DNA from 2 places in the Evansella sp. AB-rgal1 genome. Region 2 is predicted to be linked to the other one. Evidence: riboswitches for the same ligand, from Rfam matches in the RefSeq annotation. Region 2 holds a riboswitch; the other holds the start of a gene.

Region 1 (8,016 bases), on a different contig from region 2:
AAAAGACTAGTACTAAAATCTTGCTTTTCATTTTTAAATTCTTCCAACTCAACATACTTTCGCCTTCCTATCCATAAATTCTTTTGTTTTGATACAAGTAAATGATCTTAAAGTCGCACCTTAAATAAACTAGAAATGTATGATCACTCTATTGAATATATTACAAAAATAATTATATTACAAAAAATAAGCTTAATGATTACGTATTAAGCAATAGAATATTGTTGATTCATAATTTTCTAATGATTTTTTAAAATTAGAATAATCGCGACTATTCACACAAAGTTATATTCCGATAATGAAATTTGTTGCTGGAAGATTTGATATGTTGTTTAGGGCAATTAGGTTACCTTTGTGCAGTTTCTCGTTTTTTTCTTAAACGAGGCTGGGACATAACGAAAGTGTAACATTGAAAAGACGAACGATAGGTAACCTTAGCGGAGGAAATATCCGAAGACTCCGACGGGATCTAAAGGCAAGGGTGAGACCCCATGAGTGCTTAAGCGCTTGGCGGTTCACAAGCCGCCCGCAGAAAGCGAAGTATATTTCTGTAGCGAATAGTACATCAAGAATCATTTCGTTCGGATTTCTCTTTGCTGAAAACACTTTTGTCTCAGCCTCGTTTAAGTTTTTTTTAAGATAACAATTAATTACTTAATCAATGTATTGCTGAAGGTGAGGTCGGTTCCTCGATAACTATGAAAGCTGTGCTGCAGACAAATGGATTCAGATTGTTCTTCACTTGAGGTTAAATAACCTATCGGTTCTCTGAATACAACAATAAACGAATCGTTCCACTTGGTGGGAAGGTAATATTCCAACGTATGTAGAATGTATAACGGATACTATATATAGGGGGAAACAGTATGAGTTCGATAACTAATAAACTAGGTGGAGTTTTCATTCCTGTAAGTAATATTAAAAGCGCCCGTGATTGGTATTGTGACCTTTTAGGATTATCTACTGAGGGAGACATTTATTTTGACCACATATATGTCCTACCTTTAGAGGGACCTAACATCGTACTAGATAGTAAAATTTACGCACCAGAAAACATATATAAAGTTCCTGCATTTCAGTTCTATACAGATAATATCAATCGTGCTTATGAATATATGAAACAAAAAAATGTACAATTAACAACAAGTATTGAGAATGGTCATTGGTTCAATTTTAAGGATCCAGATGGAAATGTTTTGATGATGTGTGAATAACTAAGTACAGAGATTAACACTCGTGTAGTGTAGGAATATCGCTCCATCTGGAAGGTTTTCTATTTATAGGATGAAACCGATTTGACTGTTTCTCCAAAGTAGAACCCTTCTGTGAAATAATAAAGTTAAAAAGGTAGGGGGAACTATGGCCAGTAATATTGATTTTCGGGATAAGATTTTATGAGAATTAAAAGAAAAAGTTGTAGGTACCTGCACTCGAGTACAGCGAAAGCATAATCGTACTCGGAGGTAGGTACCTTTTTTATACTTTTAAGAAAATTTAACTTAACTAAGCGCCGCCTAAAGTATAAGGGAAACTAAGGCTTCGCCATTAAGGACTTGGAGATAAGGCATTTTTTTCTAATATTTCGTTATACGAAGGAAGCAGGGGAACCGTCCCCAATGCTTCCTTTTTGGCTTGACAAATTCCTGAAAGGTTATATGCTTATATATATAACTATATGTGTATAGAGGTGGTGATGTCGTTGGTTCATCCGTTTCATGACAAGAAGCCGATCTTCATGCAAATTAAGGAATGGATTGAGGATCAGATTGTAAAGGGTCAGTTAAAGGAGCATGATCAAATTCCTTCAACGACACAGATGGTTCAATTTTATAAGGTGAATCATATTACGGTTTCAAAAGGAATTAATTTGTTGGTAGATGAGGAGATTATTTATAAGAAGCGGGGTGTTGGGATGTTCGTTGCAGAGGGTGCGAGAGAAATGCTAGTGGAGAGCCGAAAGTATGTGTTTGAGGATGAGTTTGTTGTGCCGATGATTCAGGAGGCGGAGAAACTTGGTTTGTCGGAGCGAGAAATTACGGACATTATCAAACGGTTGAAAGGAGAGCGGTTATCATGAGACTGAATGTTGAGGCGAAAAATGTAGGGGTGAAGTTGAAAGATACCGATGTGTTGAAGGATATTTCGTTTACACTTGAGCATGGGAAAACGTACGGACTACTAGGACGAAACGGAGCAGGGAAAACGAGTTTGTTGTCGTTGTTAGCATCCTATCGGGATCCGTCATCTGGAGAGCTTTTAATCGGTGGGGAGGATCCGTTTGAAAATAGGATGGTGATGCCACATGTAGGTTTTGTCTATGATACCGATTATAGTGACGAAGATGAAAAGGTAAAGGGTTATTTGGAGTTTGCGGAGAGGTATCGTCCTTTCTTTGATCGGGAATATGCGGAAGAGTTGGCGAGGCGTTTTAAGGTTCCTTTGGATAAGGCGATATCGACACTTTCTAGTGGGAAGCAGTCGGCGTTGAACTCGATATTGGGGTTGGCAAGTAGGACACCAGTGACGATTTTGGATGAGGTATATTTAGCGATGGATGCCCCGACACGGGAGTTGTTTTACCAGGAAGTGATTGAGGAGCAGGCACGACATCCAAGGACGATGATTCTATCAACCCATTTGGTATCGGAGATGGAGTATTTGTTTGATCATGTTTTGTTGCTTCACGATGGTCAGTTGCTAATTGATGAACAGTATGACGCGTTTATTAGTCGTGGTGCATCGGTTATTGGGGCGTCTACGTCCGTCGATTCGTTTGTAGCAAGTATGGGAACTGGGGTTAAGAAATTGAAAACTCAGCAGCTTGGAGATACAAAATCAGTGATGGTATACGGCGAATTAAGCGATGAAACTCAGTTGGAAGCGGCGAAACTCGGTTTAGATGTGGGGCCAGTTTCTCTTCAGGAATTGTTTATACACTTAACAGGCGAGGAGGATAAGGTATGAGTGGTATAAGTGGTGTGAATCGTGGGTCTGGTCGGGAAGTAGGTTTTCTTAAGGACGCCTCTACTGCGGTTAAGGTATCTAGTGATTTGTTTTTTACGCAAATGAAGTGGGCTATATGGTTCGTCGGGATTGTCTTTGTGGTCTCTCTCGTTATTCCTAGGTTTGTGACGGATGTGGATCATATTCATTTCCTTGCGTTTATTTTTCAGCCAACGAAAATATTCATGTTGGTAATTGGAATCTTGTCGTGCTTTGCATTTCTAGGTTATTACGTTGGGAATGGGATTACGAGAAAGGATTATTTTATAGGAACGGTTGTTGGAGCTGGTGGGGTAGTGATTGGTATAATGGCGATAGCTAGTGTCTTACAAGGTGTCCTCCTTCTTGTTGGAATGGTTACGACCTACGTGCCGAATACGAGTCATGGTGATGTTTTAGGTACGGAATCAGTTTGGTTGGTGCCGTTTGTAGGATATAGTTTATCAGGGCTTGCGTACTTTGTGGCCGGCTGGCTTATTAGTATCGGATTTTATCGGTATGGTGGTATTGGCGGAGCAATTTCGATTATTTCTGCGATAATATATGTTGGTCTGACGGATATGGGTTGGGAAAGGGGCAGTTCATTGCAATTCTTTGGATTTATTCAGATTCCTCTACCTGATCTATCGCTTCCTTTTGCGATGGTTACAACAGTTGTGCTGCTGGTGGTAGGTCTGTGGGTCATTCGTAGATTAACGAAACGAGTCCCCATAAAGATTGAATGATTGGAACACAGGGGGGAACCGTGAATCTATCAAAGGACCTCGCTCCATTAGAAAAACGACTAAATGAATAGAAGATGAATTAAAAGTCCTTCATGAAAAAAGTAGAGTGTTGTGAGAAAGCATCGTAGAAAAAGGTGGCTGTCACCTAAAGCATTTATGCATTAGGCGCCAGTCACCTTTTTTAGGAATCAATTCCATAAAAATACAACCTCTAGATAATAATGTGATATTATATAGTGAACTATACAATATTTGGTAGGGTGGTAGTAATTGAAAATAAAAAGAGACATATGCTTTTACTATGTTGCCTAGTACCCATTGTTTTCTTGCTCCACCGAAGGGAGAGTTCTTTGTCCAGAATTACTTGGTGAATCAGAAGGACGTTATTCTGTTAATATAGTTCATACTATATTAACGATTCTAGAGGAAACACTTTAATGACCGCCGGAAGCAAGAGAACCGTCCCCACTGCTTCCTTTTTTTTGTCATCATTGTTAGTCTACCTTTCCCTCACCATCGAGGTCTGGGAGAAACTAATAGATAAATCAGGAACATGCTGAGATTACATAGTGATAAGGTCGCATCTATTAATATGGTATTTGGCTGGGGAGGGATCATCATAAATTCAACTAATCTTATTAAACTTTTGACAATTGTAGATAATTTCCGAGGAAATATTCTACCTTTCATTGGGTTAAATTTAATCATTAATTACATATATCAACTCGATCGAAAAAGTGGAAAGGATAAAACGTTCAGAGTAAGTAAAACAATAGTAACTATTCTTAGTATTTTTGCTATAGCATGCTTTTTGATTAATTAGTATTGGTGTTCCATACAACAGGAATGAAGTGAATGGCCCCAGTGGATAAAAAAGTATGGTGCTGTAGACAAGTGTTGCCTTTAACCGCTCCTTTGAGGAGTACCAATAGGTATGTTCCCTTATTTCGTTCCTTTAAGGAAACTTGAGAACCCACTCCTTTTTTGAATAATCATGAAGAAAGTGTAACTAAAGAAGGGGGGATTGATGATATAGTAGTATTATAATGTAAGATTCTAATTTTAGGAGATGAAACTGAGATGAAGTTTACTAGATTTAGCAATGGTTCAAGTGTTCTTCAAGGTGTTATTGAAATTGAAAATAATGTTATCAAAGAGATATCAGGTGATATGTTTGAAGCGTGGGAATTTACAGGTGAAACATACTCGTTACAAGAGGTTAAGCAACTATCACCACTAGTGCCAAATAAAATTATTGGTATCGGAGCAAATTATGTATCTAAAGTAGAAGAAATACCAGCGACACTACCTGAAATCCCAGTTTTTTTCTTTAAACCTACATCTTCCGTAATCGGTCCTGAAGATGAAATTGTGATCCCTCATTCTATTGACGAGGTTAAATTCGAATCTGAGCTGGCTGTTGTCATTGGAAAAGATACAAAGAATGTTGCCGAAGAAGATGTTTTAGACTATGTATTTGGATATACCGTGGGGAATGATGTTACAGCACCTCAATTTTTCCGTGAAGACGGACACTGGATAATAGGGAAGTCATTTGATACGTTTACTCCATTAGGCCCTGTTATAGAAACAGAGTTAGATCCATTTAACGTAAGAGTGGAAGCAAGATTAAATAATGTGGAAAAGCAAAACAGTGCAACGGAGTTAATGATTGTTCCCATTCGAAAGATGATATCGTATCTTTCTAGTGTAATGACGTTAAAAAAGGGAGATGTCATTTTAACGGGGAGTCCTCTAGGGGCTGAATTTGTCTCTGCTGGTAATACGATAGAATGTGAAATAAAAGAGGTTGGAACGCTTCGTAATACATTTATTTCAGAAAAGAAAAAGACTCAGTAAAAATTACAGTGAATTAAAGTGTTAATTTGTAACCTAAATATTTTGAAAAGGGAGCTAATATTAAATAGCTTCCTTTTTTGTATTACTTCGCTAACCGAAGGAAGCAGTAGGAACCGTCCCCACTGCTTCCGGAAATAATCATTTTTTTACAGTTACATAGGTAAAAAGTTCTATTTAAATTCTTGTAGTTATAGTAAAATATTAATATAACTAGGAATTAGATAAATATGCACGAAACTGGCAAACCTGATGAAAATCAGGGGCGCAAAATCACAGGCCTAAGGGTAAAACTATGGTGGCTGGATCGCCGAACGCATCATGCTATGGGTGAGAAGCGGCTATTTATTGAAAGCGGCTTCTTTTTTTGTTTGGGTTTGGCTTCACTCGCTGCACATTCAATAGGGCAATAACTGGCTTAAAAGATATCTTGACTACACTTATTGCTACGAGGGTTTTGATAAAACTCACATATTCTAATAAAGACCATCTGTAGCAACATTCAACTAAGATTAACCGTTGCCATTACAAAAATAGAGGGCACGATGGGAGGAGAAATTTAAATGATGCGTGTAATAGAAAATAGAATTTTTATCCTTGTATTATTCATCTTTTTTATAATCATCGTATCTGGGTGTAGGGACGATTTCGAGGAATATACTCCTGTAACTGTGGAAATGGAGAGTGGGTCAGAGGAGGGGGAGAATAAAAGCTTCAAAATACTTCATGTGATGAGTTATCATACTCCTTGGGAATGGACGGAAACACAATACCAAGGATTTCAGGATGCTCTGGAAGGAATAGATATCGAGTACAAAGTTTTTGAAATGGATACGAAAAACTTTAGTACAGAAGAACAAAAGAAGCAAAAGGGAGAGGAAGCAATAGCACTAATAGAATCTTGGCAACCAGATTTATTATTTACTGGTGATGATGACGCACAAGAATATGTGGCTAGGCATTATACCAATACTAATCTACCGATTGTTTTTACAGCTGTAAACGAAGATCCGGCAGTTTATGGATATGATAATGCTTCAAACGTAACTGGTGTATTAGAGCGAGAACATTTTCTTGAGAATCTGCGACTGATGAAGGAAATCGTACCAGATGTTGAGAAAATCGCTGTTATTTTTGACGAGGATCCAATGTGGGGCCCTGTTAGAAAGAGAATGGATAGTGCTATTGAAAATATAGAAGATATATCATTTGTATCTTGGGATTATATAAATTCTTTTGAAACGTATAAAGAGAGAATCATAGAACTGCAATCAGAGGTGGATGCGATTGCATTGTTAGGAATATTTACATTTGAGGATAGTAATGGTCAAAATGTTCATTATCGAGACGTGTTAGAATGGACAGCAGAAAATAGCAAGTTACCAGACTTTAGTTTTTGGAAGGATAGGGTAACGTATGGTACGTTATCTGTTGTTAGTGTTTCAGGTTATGAGCAAGGAAAAGAAGCTGGTTTATTAGCTAGGCAAATACTGGAGGATGGAAAAAGACCCGATAGTCTACCTATTCGTACTTCTATGAAAGGAGAACCATTAATTAGCTTAGCTCGTGCAGAGGATTTAGGTATTCAAATTAAAAGTAAGACATTATTAAGTTCAAGGGTTGTTACTAGTTATGGATGGGTAACAATCGATGAATAAATTAAAAAACAAGATACTATTAGTACTCGTTGCGATTCTGTTAGTTACAATAGGATCAAATAATTTGGTTAGTGGTTTTTTCTTCAGTAAAGAGTACAGTAAGTCAATGGAAAGAGAAATGTATCTTATCGGACATGATGTGAAAAAACAACTGGAAAGAATATTATCATTAGGGATAAATATTAATGATGTATTTCAGTTTGAGGAGATATGTAAAGAAGTGGTTGAAAAATATCCTGAAGTTTCCTATGCATTTGTTTTTGATCGAAATGGGAAATTGTTGTTTCATAGTAACTCGAAAGAAATTCCTCAGGTAGAATTTAATAGGGATATATTTGATACAGCATTAGAGAACAATCTCGAATCTCCAATTGATATAGTGGTGGGGAATAAAAGTTACTCCGCTGCAATAGTGCCTGTATTGAATGATGTAAATGTAGAACGTGGGGCAGTAATTATTGCCGTTCCTGAAGACTATATTTCAGAAAAAACGGATGAACTTTTTTGGTATTCGGTACTTCAGGGGGTTTTCTTTTTTGCTGTATCTCTTTTATTATTGGCTACTATTCTTGCCTATTGGGTTACCAATCCATTGAAAAAGATATTATTAACGATGTCCGATGTTCGCAAAGGGAACTTGGATGCGAGAGTAACGATTCAATCGAAGGATGAATTCGGTATGCTCGGGGATTCGTTAAACCAAATGCTTACGAAAATTAGAGATTTAATGCAAGAACAGGAAAGGGCAAATAAGTTACAGATTGAATATGCTT
Region 2 (8,016 bases):
AAGTCAATCTCTAAAGGAATACGCGAAACAAAATGGAATGTCTTTTTTGATTGATGATGGACTTGGTAAAGTGAAGCAAGGATTAACCACTACAGAAGAAGTCTTACGTGTAGCAACAGATAAGTAGGTGTATGGTGTATGGGTAGAAGTGTCATTACATTATTATCTGATGCGATTCATTTAGAGGCATCAGATATTCATTTAACAATTGGTAAACCTCCCGTATTACGAATTCACGGTGAGCTTGTAACATTAGATCAGCCAACATTAACGCCTAATGACATAAACGAAATGGTAGACGAGGTTCTTCCTGCTTCCTTAAAGGAACAGTTAGAAGAAAATAGAGAAATTGACTTTTCCTATGGAATTCCTGGCGTTTCTCGCTTTCGTTTAAATGCATATTATCAAAGATCACATTTAAGTATGGCAATACGAGTTATTCAAATGGTTATTCCTACTCTTGATGATCTACAGATGCCAAGTATATTGAGGACAATATCTGAAAAAAAACAAGGGTTAGTTTTAGTAACTGGGCCTACGGGAAGTGGTAAATCAACAACCCTTGCGGCAATGATTAAGCATATGAATGATTCTGTAAAAAGGCATATTATCACATTAGAGGATCCAATTGAATACTTGCACAAACATCGAAATTGTATTATTGATCAACGTGAAATTGGATCTGATACGAAAAGCTTTGGAACTGGATTACGTTCTGCGTTACGACAAGACCCTGATGTTATCTTAGTTGGAGAGATGCGGGATTTAGATACGATTGCTACTGCTATTACTGCTGCTGAAACAGGGCATTTAGTGTTAGGTACATTGCACACTTCAAGCGCAGCGGCAACGATTGATCGGATCATTGACGTCTTTCAACCTAGTCAGCAAGCACAGATAAGAATTCAGCTTGCATCCGTATTAACAGCGGTGATTTCACAAAGACTGTTAACAACAGTAGATAGACAAGGAAGAAAGGCTGCAACAGAAATTCTTATAAACAATTATGCTGTTTCGAACTTGATTCGAAATGAAAAAATACACCAAATCGAAAATGTTCTTCAAACTAGTAAAGCAGAGGGAATGCATACACTTGAAATGAGTGTACGCCAATTACTTCAAGCAAAGGCCATAGATTACGACGAAGCGAGACACTATTTAAAAGAGAGGTAGGTGAAGGAATTGCCACAATATCGCTACAAGGGTCGCTCTAAAATAGGGGAGAAAAAAGAAGGCACCATTTCTGGACAATCAAGAAAGCAAGTAATCCAAAAACTTAGAAACCAAGGTATTGCACAGGCTACCCTTGATGAGATAGAGCCAAACTTTTTAAATAAAGAAATAATTATAGGAAACCCTGTAAAACTGCAGGATTTTGTGTTGTTTTTACGGCAATTTGCTACTCTACTGAAATCTGGTGTCTCAATCGTTGACTCTACAGCAATATTGTCCAAACAGACGAGCAGTAAAGCACTCATGAGAGCGTTAGAGAATATTGAGGAAGATTTATTATCTGGAAATGCTTTCTCTGAAGCCGCAAGCAAACAGAAGAAGGTTTTTCCTCCTATTTTTATCAATATGGTTCGTGCTGGAGAAGCTAGTGGTTCACTTGAAGAGTCACTAGATCAACTAGCTCTGCAGTTTGAAAAACAACACGAAACGAAGCAAAAAGTAAAATCTGCTTTAGCTTATCCTATTGTTATAGCGATAGTGGCAGTACTAGTTGTTATCTTTCTGTTAACCTCCGTTGTTCCTATGTTTGCAGCTATGTTATCTGACTTAGGAGGAGAATTACCTGCGATAACAGTGTTTGTATTAACAGTGAGTAATATTGTTTCCAGTTTGTGGTGGTTACTATTAATTGGAGTATTGCTATTAAGCATTGGAATATGGATGATTCAAAAGAATGCAGATTCCAAATATTATCTTGATTACTTCTTATTGAAATTACCTATATTTGGTCAGTTGTTACAAAAGGCTGCATTAGCTAGAATGAGTAGGACACTAAGTTCTTTGTTTTCAAGCTCTGTACCCATCTTACAATCTATAAAAATAGTGGAAAAGGTAATAGGCAATGAAGTAATTGCTCACACTTTGAAACAATCTCGAAATGCATTGGAGGAAGGGAAACGACTAACAGAGCCTATGAAGGATAACTGGGTGTTCCCGCCACTTGTGGTTCACATGATTAGCATTGGGGAAGAAACTGGTTCGTTAGACCAAATGCTTGGGAAAGTTGCAGACTTTTATGAAAAAGAAGTAGAGTATGCAACAGACCGTTTAAAAGCACTCATTGAACCATTATTAATTGTCATTCTTGCGTCCGTAGTAGGAGTAATTGTTATTTCGATTATTGTACCTATGTTTCAAATTTACTCAGAAATTTAATTTTTTGATTATTGAGAGGTGCGATGAATAATGATCTTCATTTGGGCACTTGGATCATTGGGAGCGAGTAGTGCAACCGGCCTTATTAATACATTATAAAAAACTTCTTTAAAAGGAGAGGGATAGTATGTTAAAAAGAATGCTTAAGAATCAAAAAGGTTTAACGTTAATTGAGTTACTAGTAGTTGTAGTAATTTTGGGTATTATTGCAGCGATAGCGATACCTAGTATTGGTGGGTTGATTGATAATGCGAAGAAGGATGCGCATGTGGGGAATGCTCAACAGATGATCAGCTCAGCAAGAATTATGTTAACAAGTGATCCGAACAAAACAGAAATTAAGTTAGAAGAATTAATTGCTGGAGGCTACCTAGAACCAATGGAAGATCCTGATACAAAAGAAACTGGAAATTCAGCACCAGTGACTGAAGGAACAGCTGGTGACGGATACAATTGGAGTGCAAGTAAAGTAGAAGTTGAAGTTGAAAATGATGTTACAGTTTATACAGTTACTCTAATTGGAAAAGAGCGAAAAATTGAGGGTGTTAAACAAGGAGAACTTGTTAGAGGAGATGTAGTAAGTAGATAGTTTTTTTAAAGTCGAAAATAAAGGAGCCCACCAAACATGGAACTTACACTTCACATCTATCTTTTCATCCTAGGTGCCATTCTGGGCTCCTTCTATAATGTTGTAGGCTTACGGGTGCCAGCAGGGGAATCAATCGTTTCCCCTGGTTCCCATTGTCCTGCTTGTAATAAGAACCTAACATGGATGGAATTAATTCCAATCCTTTCTTTTTTCCTTCAAAAGGGTCGCTGTCGTAATTGTGCAACGAAAATATCTCCTGTTTATCCATTTTATGAAGCGTTAACTGCATGTCTTTTTACGATTTCGCCATTACTGGTGGGATGGTCAAAGGAATTGCCAATCGCACTTGCGCTTATATCATTATTAATTATTATCACTGTATCTGATTTATCAACCATGCTCATTCCTGATAAGGTCCTTCTTTTCTTTTTACCACTCTTTATTTTATTAACAGTCATTTCTCCGCTAACACCATGGTGGGACAGCATAGTAGGTGCTGTAGTTGGTTTTGGAATTCTTCTACTAATAGCGATTGTGAGTAAAGGTGGTATGGGAGGCGGAGATATTAAGCTATTTGGAGTGTTAGGAATCGTACTAGGTTTAACAGGAGTGTTCGTTGCCCTTTTCATAGCTAGTTTCTTAGGTGCAGTGGTAGGGATCGCTGCGAGAATGGGGAAGAAAGTAGAAAAAGGTAGTCCTATTCCCTTCGGACCGTTTATAGCAATCGGTAGTCTGATAAGTTACTTTTTTCATAACTCCATCATTGAATGGTATATTCAATTATTATTTTAAAGGAGGAAGTTTCCTTGTTTTCATTGACTCTTTCTAGTAAACAAACTATCGGTATCCAAATCAAAGACCACGTCATCCGCTATGTCGCTACAAAAGGTCCTTCCTTTACTAATGTAGACAACTTTGGAGAAAAGCATGTACCAATGGGAGTTATAGAAAAAGGAAAAATTGTTGATGGAGCTAGATTTCAACAACTGTTAGAAGAATGTGTTCAAGATTGGAAGCTAAAAAACAAAGAAATTATGTTTTTCATACCTGATTCTTCCGTTTTTTTTCGAAAACTTTCGATTCCAGCAAATTTAGAAGAGGAAGATATACGTGGGTATCTAAACTTTGAAATAGGGGCGTCCATTCATCTTCCCTTTGATGATGCATACTTCGACTTTCATATTCTAGAAAAAGAAAGTGAAATTGTGGAAAGTAGAGATATTTTATTTTTTGCAACCCCAGAGGAACAAGTATTGGAGTATTCAAAGAAGCTTGAGAATGCAAAGTTAAAACCAATTGTTGCAGACATCGGAGGTCTTTCTCTTTATCGTTATTTTGAACAAAGCATTGAAGCTGCAGATGAACAGCATTTTCTTTTTATTGAATGGAGCTTGACATCCATTAATATATCTATCTTTCATCAAGATGTTCCTATTTTCATGAGACATTTAGCTTATAACTTAGGGAAGGATGATGTTTCCATTCATTTGGAAGAAGGTATGATAAAGTATGAATTCAAAAATAAATTGAAGATAGATGGCGACATTGATGATCAACTCTTAGAAATAGAACGAGTAATGAATTTTTATAAATATTCTATGCATCAAGGTACAAAAGAAATTACGAATATGATTCTCTTAGGTGATCATCCTATGCTTTTCACTACTATTAAAGAGAAAGTTAGCTCCTTAAATTCACCAGCTACCCTAAAGGTGATGGAGAAAGTGAGAAATGATATTCCTGACCAGTATTTATTACCATTAAGCTTATGTTTAAAAGAGGTGTAGCCCATGTCTGTGGAAATTAACTTATTACCAAAAAAACCAAAGAAAAATTATATAGTAGTAACAGCAGTAGGCATCACCTATGGTATATCCATGGTTATCTTAATAGCTGGAATTTTTTATTATCAATCACTGCAGCGGGAGCAGGCGCAGATAGAGAATAATATCGAAACAGTAAAGCAACTTCAGCTTATTGCATCACAACAGGCAGAATTGCAGGTAGAGACACCGCATCTTGATCGTTCTGTAACGTATATAGAAGATCAGTACATATCATCTGCGCAAGTAGTAAATCTATTGGCAAATCAGTTACCAACTCAAGGTTTTTTTACTAATTATCAATATACAGATGGAGGCACTGTGCAAATCAATGCAGTATTTTCAAATCAAAGAGAAGTTGCAAGCTACCTCCATCATTTGCAATCATTATCTGTTGTGACAGATGTTATGATTCATTCTGTATCTCTTATCGAATCAGAAACTGAAACAAGGTATTCTGCTTCTTATACCATTACGTTTGATCGAGATGAACTCACAAAGTTAGAAGAGAATGTATCCACAGTTCATTTAGTTGGGGAAGGAGACAATGGATGAATATTGATAAAAATAGAATTCAAAAGTTTATCATAGCATTCGTGTTACTTGTTCTCTTATCCTTAGTAGCTGTTTATTTTATTTATCTTGCACCTTTACAAAATGATTTGGCAAAGGCGAAACAGCAGCTAAAAACAGAAGAAGAATTATACGAAACAATGTTGCAAGGAAAAGTAGAAGCTCCTGAAATGAATCAGGAAGAAACTATAGAAATGCTAAAGAAGGTTCCAACTTCTCCTTTTATTGAGAATTGGTTAGTACAATTAGAAGGAGCAGAAAATGCAGCCAATGTGACAGTCCAAAACTATAGTTTTTCAAAAAGTCAATTTCAAATAACTCTATTAAATGAAGAGGAAGAAGAGGGAGATGATACATCATCTTCTTCAATAGAGCAAACAATTCATCAAGTGAATGGATCATTACAAGTGACTGCGAATTCATTTGAAGGTCTCTATCAGTTTATTGAGGAATTAGAAAAGCTAGAAAGAATTACTAAGGTATCATCCCTATCCTTCACAGAACCTTCAGAAAATGAGGAGGGATCAACCCTTTCCTTTCAGGTAAATGTAAGTACCTATTACTTACCTGATCTACTAGAGGAACTAGGAGAATTACAAAATAGTCCATCTTTTCAACAGCCTAGTGGAAAGCATAATCCGTTCGAATAAAGGTAATAATTTTTGGTTATATCAGTGCGAAATGCTCTTGATATAACCATTTTTTATTGTGAAAATAAGTTAAGTAGTATAAAGACGGGAACAAATACATATTCTCTAGTATCGAAACTAGTAAAATGAAAAAATAATAAATATGGTTCTATGAACAGAAGTTTATTAATAGAATAATAGAAAAGAGGCTAGGTGGAAAGGAGTCAGGTCGTAATGGATAAACCAAAGAATATATCGATCCGTCTCAATGGGAAAGAACAAGTATATAATGAAGATTCGAAAAGTATAACTTCAGATAGACAAAAGAGCAAAACACCATCTGTTCAAGAGGAGATGGCAGCTTCTGCTGAGCAATCAAACAATGACTGGGTGACATTTGAGCGAAAAGAGGAAGAAAGTGAAACAAAAAAAATAGTGGATTTAGGAAAGAAAAGAGAGGAAAAAGAGGATCGCACTGCTCCTTATTGGGATGATGGGAATCGTGATAAAAGTCCCAAACTACCTCCAGTTAAACGCAAAAAACGTGGTCCATTTAAATTTTCCTTATCCTTTGAATTTTTTAGGAATTCCGTTTTTCTATCAATCTTAGGTGCTATCTTTGTTGGGAGTGCATTTGGTTTAATGCTCCTAAATATTTTTACAGCCGGAGATTCTACCGTAGTGAGCGGCGCTGGAAATACGAATGTACCTTCAAGCCAAGGAGCTGTAATTCCAGACGATACAGAAGAAGGCTTCTTAATACCGGGATTAGAGTTATTTGTCATTCAAGGTGGGGCTTTTTCTACGTTAGAAAAAGGGGAAGAAACAGTTGCAACTTTTCACAGAAAGGGATTCCCGGCTGTATTAACGGACATGCAAGATAATAATGATTTACGATACTTGTTTATAGGTATTAGTAACATGGAAGAAGATGCAAAAGGGATTGCTGCTATTTATGAGGAAGCAGAAGAAGCCACATATGTTAAAGGATTTAACGTGTATGGATATGGAGAGTTTGTTTCCGAGGATTTTGGAGAATTTATGCAAACAGGAGTTTCTTGGATGGAAAGTATTGCTGGCATTGCTTCCCAAGCAGTATTAGGTAATGAAGTAAACGGTGAACTAGAATCTCTTATACAATGGAAAAATCAATGGAACGAAGCTTTTGAAGAGTTGGAAAGATATGATGAAGAGGATCCAGTTTATAGATTGGCAAAGATGTGGTTGGAAGATGGAAATTCTACTATGGATGATATGATTGAATCAACGATAACACAAGACATCGGCTGGGATCTTCAAAATAGCGTGTTATCAATGGCATTAATTTATGAACAACTTGTTGAATTTATTTTAGATCAAAATGGAAACTACTAACCAGTGAGTAACAAATTCACTGGTTTTTTTTCTCGTTGACAGAGTAAAAACAAACCTTTTTCTTTATGCTTTATGATATAGAGGATAAACATATATACTATACAGTGGGAAGAATTCCTTCAAATAATAAAGGGAGTAGCCAGTAGAAAATAGAAGTAAGTTTTTATTAACGTTTTTCTACGAGTAATTAGACTTTGTTTTTCATGAAAAATAAAAGAAAGGTCGGATACAATGAAGCAAACAAGAACAGAACGCGATTTATTAGGAGAACGAGAAATTGATGCTGGATCATATTACGGAATCCAAACCGTGCGTGCACAAGAAAATTTCCCCATTACCGGGTATCCACCGCACCCAGAATTAATTCGTGCCTTTGGATATGTAAAAAAAGCTGCAGCAAAAGCCAATGCCGATGTGGGCGTACTGAACAAAAAAATATGCGAAGCTATAATGAAGGCATCGGATGATGTAATTGAAGGAAAATTAAATGAGCACTTTATCGTGGATAGTATTCAAGGTGGAGCGGGAACTTCCTTTAATATGAATGCAAATGAAGTTATTGCAAACAGAGCTATCGAAATCTTAGGTGGAAAAAAAGGGGATTATATGAAGGTGAGTCCTAATACCCATGTAAACATGG

Evidence for each region. Region 2 has a riboswitch for cyclic di-GMP ahead of ACERII_RS01400 (prepilin-type N-terminal cleavage/methylation domain-containing protein). Riboswitches for the same ligand answer to the same signal wherever they lie in the genome.
Region 1: it holds a riboswitch for cyclic di-GMP, as region 2 does, so the genes downstream of both, ACERII_RS10290 (ABC transporter substrate-binding protein) here and ACERII_RS01400 (prepilin-type N-terminal cleavage/methylation domain-containing protein) in region 2, are expected to answer to the same signal.

Annotation. Positions count from the first base shown of each region.
Region 1 covers NZ_JBGUAU010000010.1:64,766-72,781, reverse strand. The annotation lists gene ACERII_RS10320 (methyl-accepting chemotaxis protein) at 1-31, opposite strand, end outside; gene ACERII_RS10315 (VOC family protein) at 867-1,214, shown strand; gene ACERII_RS10310 (GntR family transcriptional regulator) at 1,694-2,077, shown strand; gene ACERII_RS10305 (ATP-binding cassette domain-containing protein) at 2,074-2,964, shown strand; gene ACERII_RS10300 (hypothetical protein) at 2,961-3,728, shown strand; gene ACERII_RS10295 (fumarylacetoacetate hydrolase family protein) at 4,809-5,588, shown strand; cyclic di-GMP riboswitch class I at 5,818-5,900, shown strand; gene ACERII_RS10290 (ABC transporter substrate-binding protein) at 6,149-7,243, shown strand; gene ACERII_RS10285 (diguanylate cyclase) at 7,236-8,016, shown strand, end outside.
Region 2 covers NZ_JBGUAU010000001.1:248,236-256,251, reverse strand. The annotation lists gene ACERII_RS01415 (GspE/PulE family protein) at 1-127, shown strand, start outside; gene ACERII_RS01410 (type IV pilus twitching motility protein PilT) at 139-1,173, shown strand; gene ACERII_RS01405 (type II secretion system F family protein) at 1,183-2,388, shown strand; cyclic di-GMP riboswitch class II at 2,396-2,478, shown strand; gene ACERII_RS01400 (prepilin-type N-terminal cleavage/methylation domain-containing protein) at 2,516-2,977, shown strand; gene ACERII_RS01395 (prepilin peptidase) at 3,014-3,769, shown strand; gene pilM (type IV pilus biogenesis protein PilM) at 3,784-4,764, shown strand; gene ACERII_RS01385 (PilN domain-containing protein) at 4,768-5,355, shown strand; gene pilO (type 4a pilus biogenesis protein PilO) at 5,352-6,023, shown strand; gene ACERII_RS01375 (hypothetical protein) at 6,237-7,376, shown strand; gene aspA (aspartate ammonia-lyase) at 7,608-8,016, shown strand, end outside.